Regions from separate parts of the Streptomyces sp. NPDC047706 genome, predicted to be linked through region 1. Evidence: riboswitches for the same ligand, from Rfam matches in the RefSeq annotation. Region 1 holds a riboswitch; each other region holds the start of a gene.
What was found. A riboswitch is a leader RNA that binds a small molecule or an ion and turns the genes downstream of it on or off. The one in region 1 is predicted to bind cyclic di-AMP.
Positions count from the first base shown of each region.

Region 2: it holds a riboswitch for cyclic di-AMP, as region 1 does, so the genes downstream of both, ACGF8A_RS18530 (transglycosylase family protein) here and ACGF8A_RS30210 (C40 family peptidase) in region 1, are expected to answer to the same signal.
Region 3: it holds a riboswitch for cyclic di-AMP, as region 1 does, so the genes downstream of both, ACGF8A_RS29455 (peptidoglycan DD-metalloendopeptidase family protein) here and ACGF8A_RS30210 (C40 family peptidase) in region 1, are expected to answer to the same signal.

Region 1 is NZ_JBIDCW010000032.1:60,216-65,259, reverse strand. Features, by position in the region: gene ACGF8A_RS30210 (C40 family peptidase) at 797-1,270, opposite strand; cyclic di-AMP (ydaO/yuaA leader) riboswitch at 1,274-1,476, opposite strand; partial or broken gene ACGF8A_RS30205 (hypothetical protein) at 1,826-2,150, opposite strand; gene ACGF8A_RS30200 (urease subunit gamma) at 2,720-3,022, shown strand; gene ACGF8A_RS30195 (urease subunit beta) at 3,033-3,344, shown strand; gene ACGF8A_RS30190 (urease subunit alpha) at 3,337-5,044, shown strand, end outside.
Region 2 is NZ_JBIDCW010000014.1:97,713-102,756, reverse strand. Features, by position in the region: gene ACGF8A_RS18545 (nucleoside triphosphate pyrophosphohydrolase) at 1-918, shown strand, start outside; gene ACGF8A_RS18540 (cytochrome P450) at 915-2,213, shown strand; gene ACGF8A_RS18535 (transglycosylase family protein) at 2,358-3,488, shown strand; cyclic di-AMP (ydaO/yuaA leader) riboswitch at 3,694-3,873, shown strand; gene ACGF8A_RS18530 (transglycosylase family protein) at 3,877-4,572, shown strand; gene eno (phosphopyruvate hydratase) at 4,888-5,044, shown strand, end outside.
Region 3 is NZ_JBIDCW010000030.1:90,161-95,204, reverse strand. Features, by position in the region: gene ACGF8A_RS29470 (helix-turn-helix domain-containing protein) at 1-587, shown strand, start outside; gene ACGF8A_RS29465 (DUF6126 family protein) at 584-703, shown strand; gene ACGF8A_RS29460 (tyrosine-protein phosphatase) at 706-1,503, opposite strand; cyclic di-AMP (ydaO/yuaA leader) riboswitch at 2,076-2,231, shown strand; gene ACGF8A_RS29455 (peptidoglycan DD-metalloendopeptidase family protein) at 2,236-3,213, shown strand; gene ACGF8A_RS29450 (SGNH/GDSL hydrolase family protein) at 3,446-4,231, shown strand; gene ACGF8A_RS29445 (TetR family transcriptional regulator C-terminal domain-containing protein) at 4,270-4,887, opposite strand; gene ACGF8A_RS29440 (Glu/Leu/Phe/Val dehydrogenase dimerization domain-containing protein) at 4,941-5,044, opposite strand, start outside.

The DNA of each region.
Region 1 (5,044 bases):
AGGTGTCCCGGCTGGGCCTGCGGGCGGGATCGGCATACGTGGCCGGGGTGGGTGGGGCAGGAGGCCGGGCCCGTGTCCCGGGCGGCCGGGTGGGGCCAGGTCGGCACGGTGTCGGAGCGGCCGGGGCCCGGCGGGAGCCGTGGGTGCCCGCCGGGGCTGCTGGGCTCGGCCGAAGGCGCCGCGCAGCAAGGGCGGGAGGCGTCCGCAGCGGGAGCCGTACCACCGGCGCGGTGGGCGACCCGGAGTGCGGCGCGCCTCGCCCGCGGACAGCGGGCCCTGGGGATCGCGGGCGGGCTGTGCCGCAAACGACGCCCGTCGCGGCCGGCGTGGCGGCGGTCCCGCCGCTGTGCCCGCGCCTCACCGGGCCCTGCGGCCGCCCGGCGGCGGCGTACGTGCTTCCACCTCGGGCTGCGGGACCCTACGGGCCCTGTGAGCCCTACGACGGCCACGTACGGGCTCCGGCGGGGCACCGATCCCGGCCGCCGCGCACCCGCTGCGCGAGGGCGCCGTCACCCATGCGCTGAACCCTGCTGCCGCAGTTCGTCCCGGCCGGTGCCCCGGGCCCCGCCGCCGGCGCTGATCATCGTGGCCCTCGCCCCGGTGTGGTTTCCGGCGCCGGCCCTGGTCGTGGACCGGCTCGGCCACCGGCCGTCCACCGCCCGTGCCCTGATGGGCGGGTGGCACGGGCGCCGCGCCCACGGTGCCCGGCGCGATCCTGCCGCTGGAGTCGGGCTGAGCCTGCGTCATGGGCGAAGCGGCGGCGTCCCCTCCGGGCGCCGCCACCGCCGCCCGCGGGTCACTTGACCCGGCCGTACCAGACGCTCTTCGTCCAGATCTTCTGCAGCCTCACCACGTCCCCGGTCTTCGGGGCGTGCCAGATCTTCCCCTTCCCGGCGTAGATCCCGACGTGGTACACGTTCGACCCCGAGTGGAAGAACACGAGGTCACCGGCCTTACGGCTCTTCGCAGCGATGTGGCGGGTCTTGTTGTACTGCTGGGCGGCCGTGCGGGGCAGCTTCTTGCCCGCCTTCTTGAACGAGTACAGCGTCAGCCCGGAGCAGTCGAACCTGCGCGGCCCTGTGGCGCCCCACCTGTAGGGGGAGCCCTTCTTCGAGGCGGCGATCTGGAGTGCCTTCGTCGCGGGCGTGGCGGCCGCGGCCTCCTGGGCGACGCCCGGAGCCACCACGGAGCCGCCCACGGCGACCAGCGTGAGGGCCGAGGCCGTACCGGCACGGGCCATCAGCGACGGGACACGATTGAGCGCGGTCATGCGCAACCCTTCGTCAGCCGCCTGTGAAGGATGACCTGTCGGATTCGGGCTGGCGAAGTTGCCCGGCCGCGTTGCCGCGGCTTCACCCCAAGGGACGCTCGGAAACTGCGCTCCGGCGACCCGTCGTGCTCGGGTCCTCCACTCCTGCCGATCCACTCCTGTCGACCGGTCATCCGGGCGGCGGCAGGACTCGGCGTCCGCCCGGACCGCCCCGCCGCGGTGGCGGGGGCTTGTCGTCAGTCAGGGATCTTGACTCACGGAAGTCCGAAAATCCCAACGCAACCGGGGATTTGTGGTGTTACTCACCACTCACCCGTTCGGGTGGACAAGCTGATGTGCGAACAGGTGTCAAGGGCACCACGCCGCCCCGGACCAGCGGTGGAAGGTCCCATTCCGCCCCGAGACAGGTCTCGTTGCGCAACCGCAAGGGTCCTGAAAAGGGAGGTGAAGGTCCTCCGGACGGCGGTAGTCCTTTTGGTCCGTTTCAACTCCCACCCGGACATCCCGCCGCGTCGCCTTGCGATGCCGGTCGCCGGGCCGTGGATCAGCCCTGCCTCATCTGTCGGAGCGCGGCGCAACGGTGACACGCGCCGCCCGGCGTTCACCGTCCAGCACGCGCAGCGCCCGCGCGGGAGTCCGTGCGTGGAGTTCGGTCCCGCCCCGCCGGCGCGTAGGCGCGAGCGCGTCGCACGGTTCGACAGCCTTGTGCACCAGCGCACCAGCGCACCAGCGCCCCAGCGGCCCGCCGTCCACGACGCGTGTCCCCGTCGCGCGCCGGGTTGATGCGCCCGAGCACGTCCACCACGTCCAGGTCGCGGTCGATCAACTCGCCCTCGGCGCGGGTGAGGGCGGGCAGCGGCGGCAGGCCGGGTGGCGGCATCCCCGGCACACCTCGCGCCCGGCGCGGTGCGGGTGGCCCTGCGGCCTGGGACGACCCGGTCGACCTCTCCGCCGTGCGCGAGGCGGCGACCGCGCCCCGTGAGCGGCAGCGGTCCGGCATCGCGGCGGAGCACCGCGGGCCAGGTGCCTCGTCGCGGCACCTCCCCGGCACGCGCGAAGGCCGTGTGCCCCGTCCGTCACGGCAGGGAGCGGGGCCGGTCCGCGGTCAGCCTGCCGGCGCGTCCTCCCGGCCGGCCGCCCGCGCCCTGCGGGGACCCGGTCAGGACTCCGGCGTGCTGCCCGGCCCCACCGCCGCCCCTCAGACGAGAGCCAGGGCCAACAGGTTGCCGAGCGGCACCGGCGTCCCGCGCAGACGGCCGTCCCGGTGGGGGCCCGGGAGCGCCGCGGGGCCGGCGACGGCGCTGCTCACGGCGTTCCAGGCGGCACAGTTCGGTTAACGTGCCCGAAACGCATGCCAACTAGCGTGCCCCTCCACGCCGCCGGGGAGTTCGGCCGGTGGCGGCGGCAACCGGGCCCCGCACGGCCCGGAGCGAGGATGTGAGGTGGCACGTGCAACTGACCCCGCACGAGCAGGAGAGGCTGCTGATCCACGTCGCGGCGGACGTCGCCGGGAAGCGTCGCGCCCGCGGGCTGAGACTGAACCACCCCGAGGCCGTCGCCCTCATCACCTCGCACATCCTCGAAGGCGCGCGGGACGGCCGCACCGTCGCCGAACTCATGTCTTCCGGACGCGAGTTGCTCACCCGGGACGACGTCATGGAGGGCATCCCCGAGATGATCCACGACATCCAGGTCGAGGCGACCTTCCCGGACGGCACCAAGCTCGTCACCGTCCATGACCCGATCGTCTGAGGGTGACGCGATGATTCCCGGAGAGATCCTGTTCGCCGACGGCCCGATCGCCTGCAACGCGGGGCGCGCGGTCACCCGCCTCACCGTGCTCAACGCCGCCGACCGGCCCGTCCAGGTCGGCTCCCACTACCACTTCGCCGAGGCCAACCCCGGCCTGGAGTTCGACCGCGCCGCCGCGCGCGGCAAGCGGCTCAACGTCGCCGCCGGTACGGCCGTACGCTTCGAGCCCGGCATCCCGGTCGACGTCGAACTCGTCCCGATCGCCGGCGCCCGCGTGGTGCCCGGACTGCGCGGGGAGACCGGAGGCGCCCTCGATGCCTGAGATCCCGCGTGCCGCGTACGCCGACCTGTTCGGGCCGACGACCGGCGACCGCATCCGGCTCGCCGACACCGATCTGCTCGTCGAGATCGAGGAGGACCGCAGCGGAGGGCCCGGACTCGCCGGTGACGAGGCGGTGTTCGGAGGCGGCAAGGTGATCCGCGAGTCCATGGGCCAGGCCCGTGCCACGCGCGCGGAGGGCACGCCCGACACCGTCGTCACGGGTGCCGTGATCATCGACCACTGGGGAATCGTCAAGGCCGACATCGGCATCCGCGACGGCCGGATCACCGGGATCGGCAAGGCGGGCAACCCCGACACCATGGACGGTGTGCATCCGGAGCTGGTCGTCGGACCGGAGACCGAGGTCATCGCGGGCAACGGGCGGATCGTGACGGCCGGGGCGATCGACGCGCACGTCCACTTCATCTGCCCGCAGATCGCCGACGAGGCGCTGTCCGCGGGCATCACCACCCTCGTCGGCGGCGGCACCGGACCGGCCGAGGGCTCCAAGGCGACCACGGTCACGCCCGGACCCTGGCATCTGGCCCGGATGCTGGAGGCGATGGAGCACTACCCGCTCAACGTCGGCCTCCTCGGCAAGGGCAACACCGTCTCCCACGAGGCGATGCTGTCGCAGATCCGCGGCGGCGCACTCGGCCTGAAGCTGCACGAGGACTGGGGCTCCACCCCGGCCGTCATCGACGCCGCGCTGACCGTCGCCGAGCGGACCGGCGTCCAGGTCGCCATCCACACCGACACCCTCAACGAGGCCGGCTTCGTCGGCGACACACTGGCCGCGATCGCCGGGCGCGGCATCCACGCCTACCACACCGAGGGCGCGGGCGGCGGGCACGCTCCCGACATCATGACGGTCGTCTCCGAGCCGCATGTGCTGCCCAGTTCGACGAACCCGACGCGGCCCTTCACCGTCAACACCACCGAGGAACACCTCGACATGCTGATGGTGTGCCACCACCTCAACCCGGCGGTGCCGGAGGATCTGGCCTTCGCCGAGTCCCGGATCCGGCCCTCGACGATCGGGGCGGAGGACATACTGCACGACCTGGGCGCGATCTCGATCATCTCGTCGGACTCACAGGCGATGGGCCGGGTCGGCGAGGTCGTCATGCGGACCTGGCAGACCGCCCATGTGATGAAGCGGCGGCGGGGCGCGCTGCCCGGTGACGGACGGGCGGACAACCGCCGGGTACGTCGCTATGTCGCCAAGTACACGATCAACCCGGCGCTCGCGCAGGGCCTCGCGCGCGAGGTGGGTTCCGTGGAGCCCGGGAAACTCGCCGACCTGGTGCTCTGGGAGCCGGCCTTCTTCGGTGTCAGGCCGCACCTCGTCCTCAAGGGCGGGCAGATCGCCTACGCGCAGATGGGCGACGCCAACGCGTCGATTCCGACGCCGCAGCCGATTCTGCCCCGGCCGATGTACGGGGCGATCGGGCGGGCGCCGGGCTCGAACTCGTTCAACTTCGTGGCGCCGCTCGCCGTCGAGGACGGGCTGCCGGGGCGGCTCGGGCTCGGCAAGCGGTTCGTCGCCATCGACTCGACGCGCGGCGTGACCAAGGCCGACATGCGTGAGAACGACGCCCGGCCCGATGTGCGCATCGACCCCGACAGCTTCGCCGTGCGTATCGACGGGGAACTGGTCGAGGCGGCGCCGGCCGCCGAACTTCCCATGGCTCAGCGCT
Region 2 (5,044 bases), on a different contig from region 1:
GTGCTGTGCGCCGACGGGGCACATCCGCAGCTCCCGTATCTGCGGGAGGCGGGGATATCCGTTCAGGCGGCCGGTCCGGCCGCCGAGGAGCTGATCGACCTGTGCGCCGGCGGGCGGACCGTGGTGGTCGTCGCCACCGGCGAGGGCGAGCCCGTCCTCACGGACGGCCTGGCGCGGCTCGCCGGCAGCGGGCGCGTCCACATGCCCGAGCTGGAGCTGCTGCCCGCCTCCTACGACCTGCCCGGCGCCCGCCTCCTCGACCTCGTCCAGGTCATGGACCGCATCCGCGCCGAGTGCCCCTGGTCGTCCCGGCAGACCCACGAGGGCCTGGCGAAGTACGGCATCGAGGAGGCGTACGAACTCGTCGAGGCGATCGAGGAGGGCGAGCGGGACGAACTCCGGGAGGAACTGGGCGACGTCCTGCTCCAGGTCGTCTTCCACGCCCGGATAGCCGAGGAGGACCCGGACGCCCCCTTCTCCATCGACGACGTCGCCGCGACCATCGTCACCAAGCTCATCCACCGCCACCCGCATGTCTTCGGCGAGGAGACCGCGTCCACCCCGGAGGAAGTGAAGGAGCACTGGCTGCGCACGAAGGCCGAGGAGAAGCAGCGGACCTCGGTGACCGAGGGCATCCCACTGCACCAGCCCGGCCTGGCCCTCGCGGCGAAGCTGGCGTCCCGGGTGCGCACGGCGGGAATCGACGTGCCGCTGCCGTCCGGCGAGGGCGTCGGGTACGAGCTGCTGGCACTGGCGACACGCGCCGAGGCGGAGGGCGTGGACCCCGAGGCGGCCCTGCGCGCGGCGGCGCGCGCCTACCGGGACGCGGTGCGGGCCACCGAGGGGACCGGCCCCCAGGGCCTGCCCGACGAGGCTCTCGGTGACGGGTCCGACGCTGCGGATACCGTCGAGGAGTGACCGACCAGCACCACCACCCCGACCCGCCCGCGCCCGGCTCCACTCCCGCGCCCGAACTCTTCACCTGGGAGTTCGCGACCAACCCCTACCCCGCCTACGCCTGGCTCCGCGAGCACGCCCCGGTGCACCGGACGCAGCTGCCCAGCGGGGTGGAGGCCTGGCTGGTCACGCGGTACGCCGACGCCAAGCAGGCGCTCGCCGACCCGCGGCTGTCGAAGAACCCCGCGCACCATGACGAGCCCGCGCACGCCAAGGGGAAGACGGGTATCCCGGGTGAGCGCGAGGCCGAGCTGATGACGCATCTGCTCAACATCGATCCGCCGGACCACACCCGGCTGCGCCGGCTGGTCTCGAAGGCGTTCACACCGCGCCGCGTCGCCGAGTTCGCCCCGCGGGTGCAGGAACTCACCGACGACCTCGTCGGCCGGTTCGCCCGCGACGGCTCCGCCGACCTCATCCACGACTTCGCCTTCCCGCTCCCCATCTACGCCATCTGCGACCTGCTCGGTGTTCCCCGCGAGGACCAGGACGACTTCCGGGACTGGGCGGGCATGATGATCCGGCACGGCGGCGGGCCGCGGGGCGGGGTCGCGCGGTCGGTGAAGATGATGCGCGGCTACCTCCTGGAGCTCATCCACCGCAAACGAGCCACGCTCCCCGCCGAACCCGGGCCCGACGAGGACCTGATCTCCGGCCTCATCCGCGCCTCCGACCACGGCGAGCACCTCACCGAGAACGAGGCGGCGGCCATGGCGTTCATCCTTCTGTTCGCCGGTTTCGAGACGACCGTGAACCTCATCGGCAACGGCACCTACGCCCTCCTCACCCACCCCGGACAGCGCACCCGCCTCCAGCAGTCCCTGGCCCGCGGCGAAGGGGCCCTGCTCGAGACCGGCGTCGAGGAACTCCTGCGCTACGACGGGCCCGTAGAGCTCGCCACCTGGCGGTTCGCCACCGAGCCGCTCACCGTCGGCGGCCAGGACATCGAGACCGGCGACCCCGTCCTCGTCGTACTCGCCGCCGCCGACCGGGATCCGGAGCGGTTCGCGGACCCGGACACCCTCGACCTGGCGCGCCGCGACAACCAGCACCTCGGCTACGGGCACGGCATCCACTACTGCCTGGGCGCGCCGCTGGCCCGTCTGGAGGGGCGGACCGCGCTCGCCACCCTCCTCACCCGCCTCCCGGACCTGCGACTCGCGGTGGATCCGGGTGAATTGCGGTGGCGTGGGGGGCTCATCATGCGGGGGCTGCGGACGCTGCCGGTGGAGTTCACGCCTGCGCAGGAAACGTGACGCACTTTCAACTATGTGATCTTCACGTGATCTGTGCGGCATTAACTTGTGACAAGTGATCGTCTGCCTATACGTTCACCCATCAGCGCGGCCCCCTGCTTCACCCGCCGCGCAGGTCCCCGCTGTCGCGCGAAAGGTCCCCGCATGCTCTCCGGGAACGGTCGTCACCGTCGCCCCCGCCAGGCACCCGCTCTCGTCGTCGCGGCCGGAGTGACCGGCTCCGCCATCGCCATCCCGCTCCTCGGCGCCACCGGTGCGAGCGCCGCCGGCGGAACGACCTGGGACCGGGTCGCGGAATGCGAGACCGGTGGCTCCTGGAGCGCCGACACGGGTAACGGCTACTACGGCGGGCTGCAACTCTCCCAGCAGGACTGGGAGAAGTACGGCGGCCTCATGTACGCCACCAGCGCGGACCGGGCCAGCCGTTCGCAGCAGATCGCCGTCGCCGAGAAGGTCCTCGCGGACCAGGGCGTCGGCGCGTGGGCGACCTGTGGGCCGCTGGTGGGGCTCGACGTGGACACCGAGTCGGCCGCGGTCGACACAGGGGTGGCCGATGACGCCTCCAGTACGCCGTCGCACGCGAGATCCGGCGGTTCGGGAAGTCTGTCCGACTCGCTCGGCCTGTCCCACTCGTCCGGCCGTGGCCATGCGGACGGCTCCAGCGGTTCCGGCGGCTCCGGTGGCGGCGATGAGTCGAACGGTTCGAGTGCGCCCACGGATTCCACGAGGTCGTCGAATCCGGCAAACCCCACGAATTCCACTGACTCCACTGAATCCGGCGAACCCGGTGGATCCGGTGAATCGGGTCAGTCCGGCCCGTCCGGCGGTTCCGCTCCGCAGGAGACCGACGGATCCACCTCTCCCGATTCCAGCGGATCCCCCAGCTCCGGTGAATCTCATGAATCGGGCGAAACACCCTCAAATTCCCCGTCTTTCGACGTGCCTTCGAGCACGCCGAGCACCTCGAACCTCACCGACACCGGAGCCCTCGGCACCGGCAAGCACCGTGGGAGCAGCGCGGACGAGGGTGACAGCCGGGTCGGCGAGTCCGCCGGGCGGCACGCCTCGCGCGGAGCCGTCGGCACCCGTGCGGCCGTCGACAGTTCGTACACGGTCCGGGACGGCGACAGTCTCTGGAGCATCGCCGACTCCCTTGACGTGCAAGGCGGATGGGCCGCGCTGTACGCCGGGAACAAGGGTGCCCTCGGTGCCGACCCCGACCACATCGTCCCCGGTCAGGAGCTCAACGTGGGCGCGGAGCCGGCCGGCGGGTAGGCCCGGAATCGGCCTGGGGGTAGCGGGAGTTCGCGTCACACTTCGAGCCGAATGTCCGTTTTGGCGAAAGTGTGGGATGAGTCTCAGAAGCCCTGATCGTCTTTGAAATTCCGTCGATCGCCTGTCTACGGTCATGACCGCTCGTCAACGCGAGCCCCGGTCGCCGCAACGCCGAATCCTGCCAGCGGCCGCCCGGGAACAGTCGTCGCGTCAAGCGCCGTAGGCAGGAGCGGGGGACCCAAGGTAAGTGCCGGGCCCGGCAGTTGAGGAGACTCAGCGCCGGAACCGGCTCGGGGTGAAGCCGCGCCTCCCGGGGAGGTGTGGCCGGGCAACTCAACCGGCCCGAACCCGACAGCTCACCTCGCAGGCGTCGGTGAGGGGATCGACCATGCTGTTTTCCAGCAAGGGCAAGCACCGTCGTCCGTCCAGGACCGTTCGCGCGATCGCCGCGGTCGGCGTCACCGGTGCCGCCGCCGTCGCCGCGCCGCTGATGGCCGCCGGCAGCGCCTCCGCCGCCACGGCCTCCGAGTGGGACGCCGTCGCGCAGTGCGAGTCCGGTGGCAACTGGTCCATCAACACCGGTAACGGTTACTACGGCGGTCTGCAGTTCTCCGCCTCGACCTGGGCCGCGTACGGCGGCACCCAGTTCGCCTCCACGGCCGACCAGGCCTCCAAGGAGCAGCAGATCCAGATCGCCGAGAAGGTGCTCGCGGGTCAGGGCAAGGGCGCCTGGCCGGTCTGCGGCAAGAGCCTGTCGAACGCCGCGTACACCGGCGGCGGCTCCTCGCAGAGCGCCGAGCAGAACACTCAGCAGAGCACCGAGACCAGCACGCGTGCGACCGAGGAGCAGCCGGCGTCCCGCTCGCAGGAGCGTCCGGCCGCCAAGGAGACGGTGACCACGCCGACCGGCGACAAGGTGAAGAAGGGCGACGGCGAGTACAAGGTCGTCGAGGGTGACACCCTCAGCACCATCGCCGCCGAGCACGACGTCAAGGGCGGCTGGGAGAAGCTGTTCCAGCTGAACAAGGACATCGTCGAGGACGCCGACCTCATCTTCCCGGGCCAGCAGCTGCACCTGAAGTAAGAGGGGACTCGCAGCCGACCCTCAGCGCCCTCACATGAGTGGCCTCCACGCCGGAGGCCACTCAGGCTCCCGTGAGGGTTCCCCCCGTCCTCACGGGCTCCCCGCCCCGGTGCGTGTTCCCCCGTACGCGCCGGGGCGGGGCTTTTTGTGTCACCGTTGGGCATCGGCGTCTTTGTTTCGTTCGGAAACAATTTACTCTCGGTTCCGTCCACGAGATGGGCGACCGGCTGGCCGATCGCACGGAGCCGGTTAGGCTCGTCTCGCAGAGCCGCTGCGGTCCTGCTAAACCGCGTCACATCCACGAAGGAGATGCTCGTGCCGTCCATCGACGTCGTCGTAGCCCGGGAAATCCTGGACTCCCGAGGCAACCCCACGGTCGAGGTCGAGGTCGGCCTCGACGACGGCAGCACGGGTCGTGCCGCCGTTCCGTCCGGCGCTTCCACCGGCGCCTTCGAGGCCATCGAGCTCCGCG
Region 3 (5,044 bases), on a different contig from region 1:
CCGTATCACTGCCGGCCGTCGCCCCGCAACTCCGTGAACTGCGTCGGCGCGCCTCCCTCACCCTGGAGGCCGCCGCTCGCTCGGCCGGGCTCTCGCCCGCCCACCTGTCCCGGCTGGAGACGGGGCAGCGCCAGCCCTCGCTGCCGATGCTGCTGTCCCTCGCGCGTATCTACGGTACGACCGTTTCGGACCTGCTCGGCGAGATGGTCGCCGACCGGGACGCCGTCGTGCGGGCCGCCGACATGGAGCCGAGCGGCGCCGGCGGCTGGACGTACTGGCAGGCCGGCGCGTCCGGGCGGGGCATGCAGGCCCTGCGGGTGCATGTGCCCCACGGCTCGCAGGGCGACATCGTGCGGGTGCACGCCGGTGAGGAGTGGCTGTACGTCCTCGAGGGACGGCTGCGACTGCGCCTCGGGGACGCCGCGCAGCGGCTCGGACCGGGTGACAGCGCCCACTTCGACTCCCTGACCCCGCACCGCATCGCCGCCGAGGACCCGGGCGGGGTCGACCTCCTCTTCGTCCACACTCTGCTGCAGAGCCCCACGGCCGCGCTGTGCCTCGGCCCTACCACGGGAGACATGCCATGACAGACATCGAGCAGAAGATTCCCCGGGGCATCTGGGTCCGGTTCGTCATCTACATCGTGGCGGGACACCTCTTCGCCGGCTTCCTCTATCTGCTGTTCGAGGTCGGGGCCAAATAGGGTCAGTCGAGCAGGCGCTCCCGCAGCCGTTCCCGGGTCCCGGCGGTTACGCCGAGCCCCTGCGCCAGGTAGGTGTCGACGTCTCCCCAGGTCCCCTCGATGGTCTCGAACGCAGCCGTCAGATACTCGGCACGCGCGTCGAAGAGCGGGCTGAGCAGCTCCATGATCTCCGCGGAGTAGGCCGAGTCGGAGCTGCCGCCCCGGTGCACCTTGTAGCGGCGGTGCTTGGCATTGGACTCCAGGTAGTCGGCGAGGATCGCCTCGCGCTCCACGCCCAGCGCGAGCAGCGTGACGGCGATCGACAGCCCGGCGCGGTCCTTGCCCGCCGCGCAGTGCATCAGCGCGGGGACGCTGTCCTCGGCGATCGCGTGCAGAACCTGGGAGTGCTCGCCGGTGCGCTCCTTGACGATCATGCGGTACGAGGTGACCATCCGGTCCGCGGCCCTGCCGTCGGCCAGGACCTCCCGCAGCTGCTCCACGTCGCCGTCCCGGACCATCTTCCAGAACTCCGCGCCGTCCGCCGGGTCGGTCAGCGGCAGGTTGACGTTGCGCACGCCCGGCAGCTCGATGTCCGGGCCTTCCAGCTTCTGGTCCGCGGCGTTGCGGAAGTCGAAGATCGTGTGCAGTCCCAGCGAGGCGAGGAACGTGGCGTCCTGCGCGGTCGCGTGGGCGAGGTGGCCGCTGCGGAACAGCACTCCCTGCCGCACCCGGCGCCCGTCCACCGTCGGCAGTCCGCCCACGTCACGGAAGTTGCGCACTCCGGCCAGTTCGGGCTCGGTCGACGGCACGTGCTGCGTCACGGGGGCTCCCTCCCATCGGCCCCGCCGGCGCGGCTCGTCGACGGGCACGTCTTGACGATACGACACGGATTCCCGCGGCCATGAGTTGTTCTGAGGCGGTCAGGGGAGCACGATCTGCCCCCGCGAGCCGTACACGCGACAGAGCGGTACGAATGCGGAGAATCGGGCGAAATGTGCGGGATGCTTTCATGCCGCGATGCGGGTCGCATCCCGAAGAGCCCCTCGGCCCCTGAATGCGACTGCTTTCCCGCCGCGTCACGTATGGGTGATCTGCCCGAATTGAGCTCTTCATTCCAACTCTGTCTGAAATAAGGAAACCTGGAGCAGGGTCACGTGAGCAGCGTCATATCCGTGACCGAGAGTCGTCTGTCACGCATGTGTAATTCACATGCCTTTCAAGGGCGTTTACGGAAATCACACGCCCTCCGATGCACGGAGTGTGACCGGAATTCGGGTGAACGGATCACGAAAACGGCGTTCCGGCGGAACCTCTTGCTTGTCCCGTTGCGTCGTGGTCGCTTACGTTCCACACCGATCCGGGCGGACGCCTAATCCTGCCGCCGCCCGGTGCCCGCGCAAACCCACCCGTGTTCGGCAGGAGCGGGGGACCCACAGGTAGTTGCCTGTTCCGGTTCCCGGAACGGCTCGGGGTAAAGCCTCGTCCCGACGCGGCCGGACATCTCCAGTCCGCACCCGACAGCTCACCTCGCAGGCGCCGGAGAGGAATTCGCCATGCCCGCGAAGGGTAAGCACCGCCGTCCGAAGACCCAGCGCTTCGCCCGTTCCATCGCCGTCGCCGGAACCGGTGGCGCCGCACTCGCCCTCCCGCTGATGGGGGCCGCCGTCGCCCACGCCGCCACTCCCCAGTCCGCCGCGGAGAAGGCCGTCCAGTCTGTCCCGGTCCAGAAGACGGCAGTGCAGCAGCAGTCCGCCGCAAAGCAGTCCACCGCCAAGAAGGCCGGTGCGCGGACGTATTCGGTGAAGGCCGGCGACTACCTCTCGAAGATCGCTGACGAGCAGAACGTCAGCGGTGGCTGGCAGCGGCTCTACGAGGACAACCGTGAGGCGGTGGGCCAGGACCCGTCGCTCATCCACCCCGGTCTGAAGCTCACGATCGGCGCGAAGGCCGCGGCGAGCGGCGGCAAGCAGTCGACCGCGCCGTCCTCCGCCGCCGCTCCCTCCGCCCCGGTCGAATCGCCGGCCACGACCGAGGCGTCGCAGTCCTCGAACGCGTCCGAAGCCGCGGCGAACACGTCCGAGGCCCCGGCCTCCACCCAGGCCGCGGACACCGCCACCTCCACCGGCTTCTCCGCCCCCGTGGACGGCGCCGGCGTCGGTACCGCCTACCGTGTGGCGGGCAGCATGTGGTCCAGCGGCTACCACACGGGCGTCGACTTCGCCGCGCCGACCGGCACCCCGCTGAAGGCTGTCGGCGCGGGCACGGTCGTCTCCGCGGGCTGGGCCGGCGCGTACGGCAACCAGGTCGTCATCAAGCTCGCCGACGGCTACTACGCCCAGTACGCCCACCTGTCCTCGCTCTCCGTCTCCAGCGGCCAGAGCGTGACCGCCGGCCAGCAGATCGGCCTCTCCGGTTCGACCGGCAACTCCACCGGCCCGCACCTGCACTTCGAGATCCGCACCACGCCGGACTACGGCTCGGACGTCGACCCGGTCGCCTACCTCGCCTCCAAGGGCGTCGCGATCGGCTGACACACGCGCCGCTCACGCCACCGAGGGCCGGACCCCGAACCCCGGGGTCCGGCCCTCGGTGCGTCCGGAGTCCGCGGCCGTTCCGGCCTGCGGCTCTATTCCGCAATTGACCAATCCTTTGACCGTGGCCCTTCTCACCGTCCGTCAACCCCTTCCTACGGTCGCGTAGGTCACATTCGAAGGGGAATCATGTCCCGACGTGGCAGACGATTCGAAGAGTGACAGCAGATCAGTGATCGGGTCGTACGTGGCGGTGGGGGACAGCTTCACCGAGGGCGTCGGCGACCCCGGCCCCGACGGGGCGTTCGTCGGCTGGGCCGACCGGTTCGCCGTACTGCTCGCGGACCGCCGCCCCGAGGGCGACTTCCAGTACACCAATCTCGCCGTGCGCGGCAGGCTGCTCGACCAGATCGTGGCCGAACAGGTTCCGAGGGCCGTCGAACTCGCGCCGGACCTGGTGTCGTTCTGCGCCGGCGGCAACGACATCATCCGCCCGGGCACCGACCCGGACGACGTGGCCGAGCGCTTCGAGAGGGCGGTCGCCGCGCTGACCGCCGCCGTCGGCACCGTCCTGGTGACGACCGGCTTCGACACCCGGGGCGTCCCCGTGCTCAGGCATCTGCGCGGCAAGATCGCCACCTACAACGGCCATGTGCGGGCCATCGCCGACCGGTACGGCTGCCCGGTGCTCGACCTGTGGTCGCTCAAGTCCGTCCAGGACCGCCGAGCCTGGGACCACGACCGGCTGCACCTGTCTCCCGAGGGGCACACGCGCGTGGCGCTGCGTGCCGGTCAGGCCCTCCGCCTCGCCGTCCCCGCCGACCCGGAGCAGCCCTGGCCGCCGCTTCCGCCGCGGGGCACCCTCGACGTGCGCCGGGACGACGTGTACTGGGCGCGTGAGTACCTGGTGCCGTGGATCGGCCGGCGGCTGCGCGGTCAGTCCTCGGGTGACCACGTCACAGCAAAGGGGATGCTGTCGCCGGACGACATCAAGACGCGGATCGCGTCCGTGGCTTGAGGCGTCCACCGGACAAGCGCGACGGAAGTGCCGGCGGCTCAGCGCCGCCCGGCCGTCGGCACCTCCGTCAGCCCCAGTTCCCGGGCCAGCGCCTCGTCCACCCACTCCTGGGCACGCGCGCGGGACACCGCTCCCGCGTAGGACGTGATCTGCACGGCCAGCCCGTCGAGCAGGGCGGTCAGGCGCAGGGCCGCGCCCGTGGGGTCCGCGCAGCGGAACTCGCCGGCCGCCACACCCTCGGCGATGACCTCGGTGATCGCCGCCTTCCACCGCTTGTCGAGGTCCCGGGTGACCTCCAGCAGCGCGGGCTCGCGCAGCGCCGCCGCCCAGCCCTCGATCCACAGCCGCCAGCCCTTGGCCGGGCCCGTCGGCGCGTACCAGCGCACCGCCGACCGCAGCCGGCGCAGGGCCGTCGTGCGCCGCCCGAGCAGCTTGCCCAGATGGGCGAGATCGTCCTCGGCGGCGTACGCGAACGCGGCGGCGACCAGCTTCTCCTTCGTCGAGAAGTGGTACAGCACCAGCGCGTTGCTCACACCGAGCGCGGAGGCCACATCGGCGATCCGCACCGCCGCCACGCCCCGTGCCTCGATCTGCTCCACGGCGGCGCGCAACAACTCCTCGCGCCGCTCCGCCACGGTCAACCGCACTCTCGCCACCCCGTCACCCTAACGGGCCACGTCCGGCCGGTGGCCGGGCGGTGACCCTCCCGTCAGCGGTACGACCCGAAGCGCTCCGCGAGCAGCGGCAGCCGGTCCGCGGCCACGGCGTGCGCGGCGGCACGCGGCGTGCTCCCGTCGGCCTCCGCACGTGCCA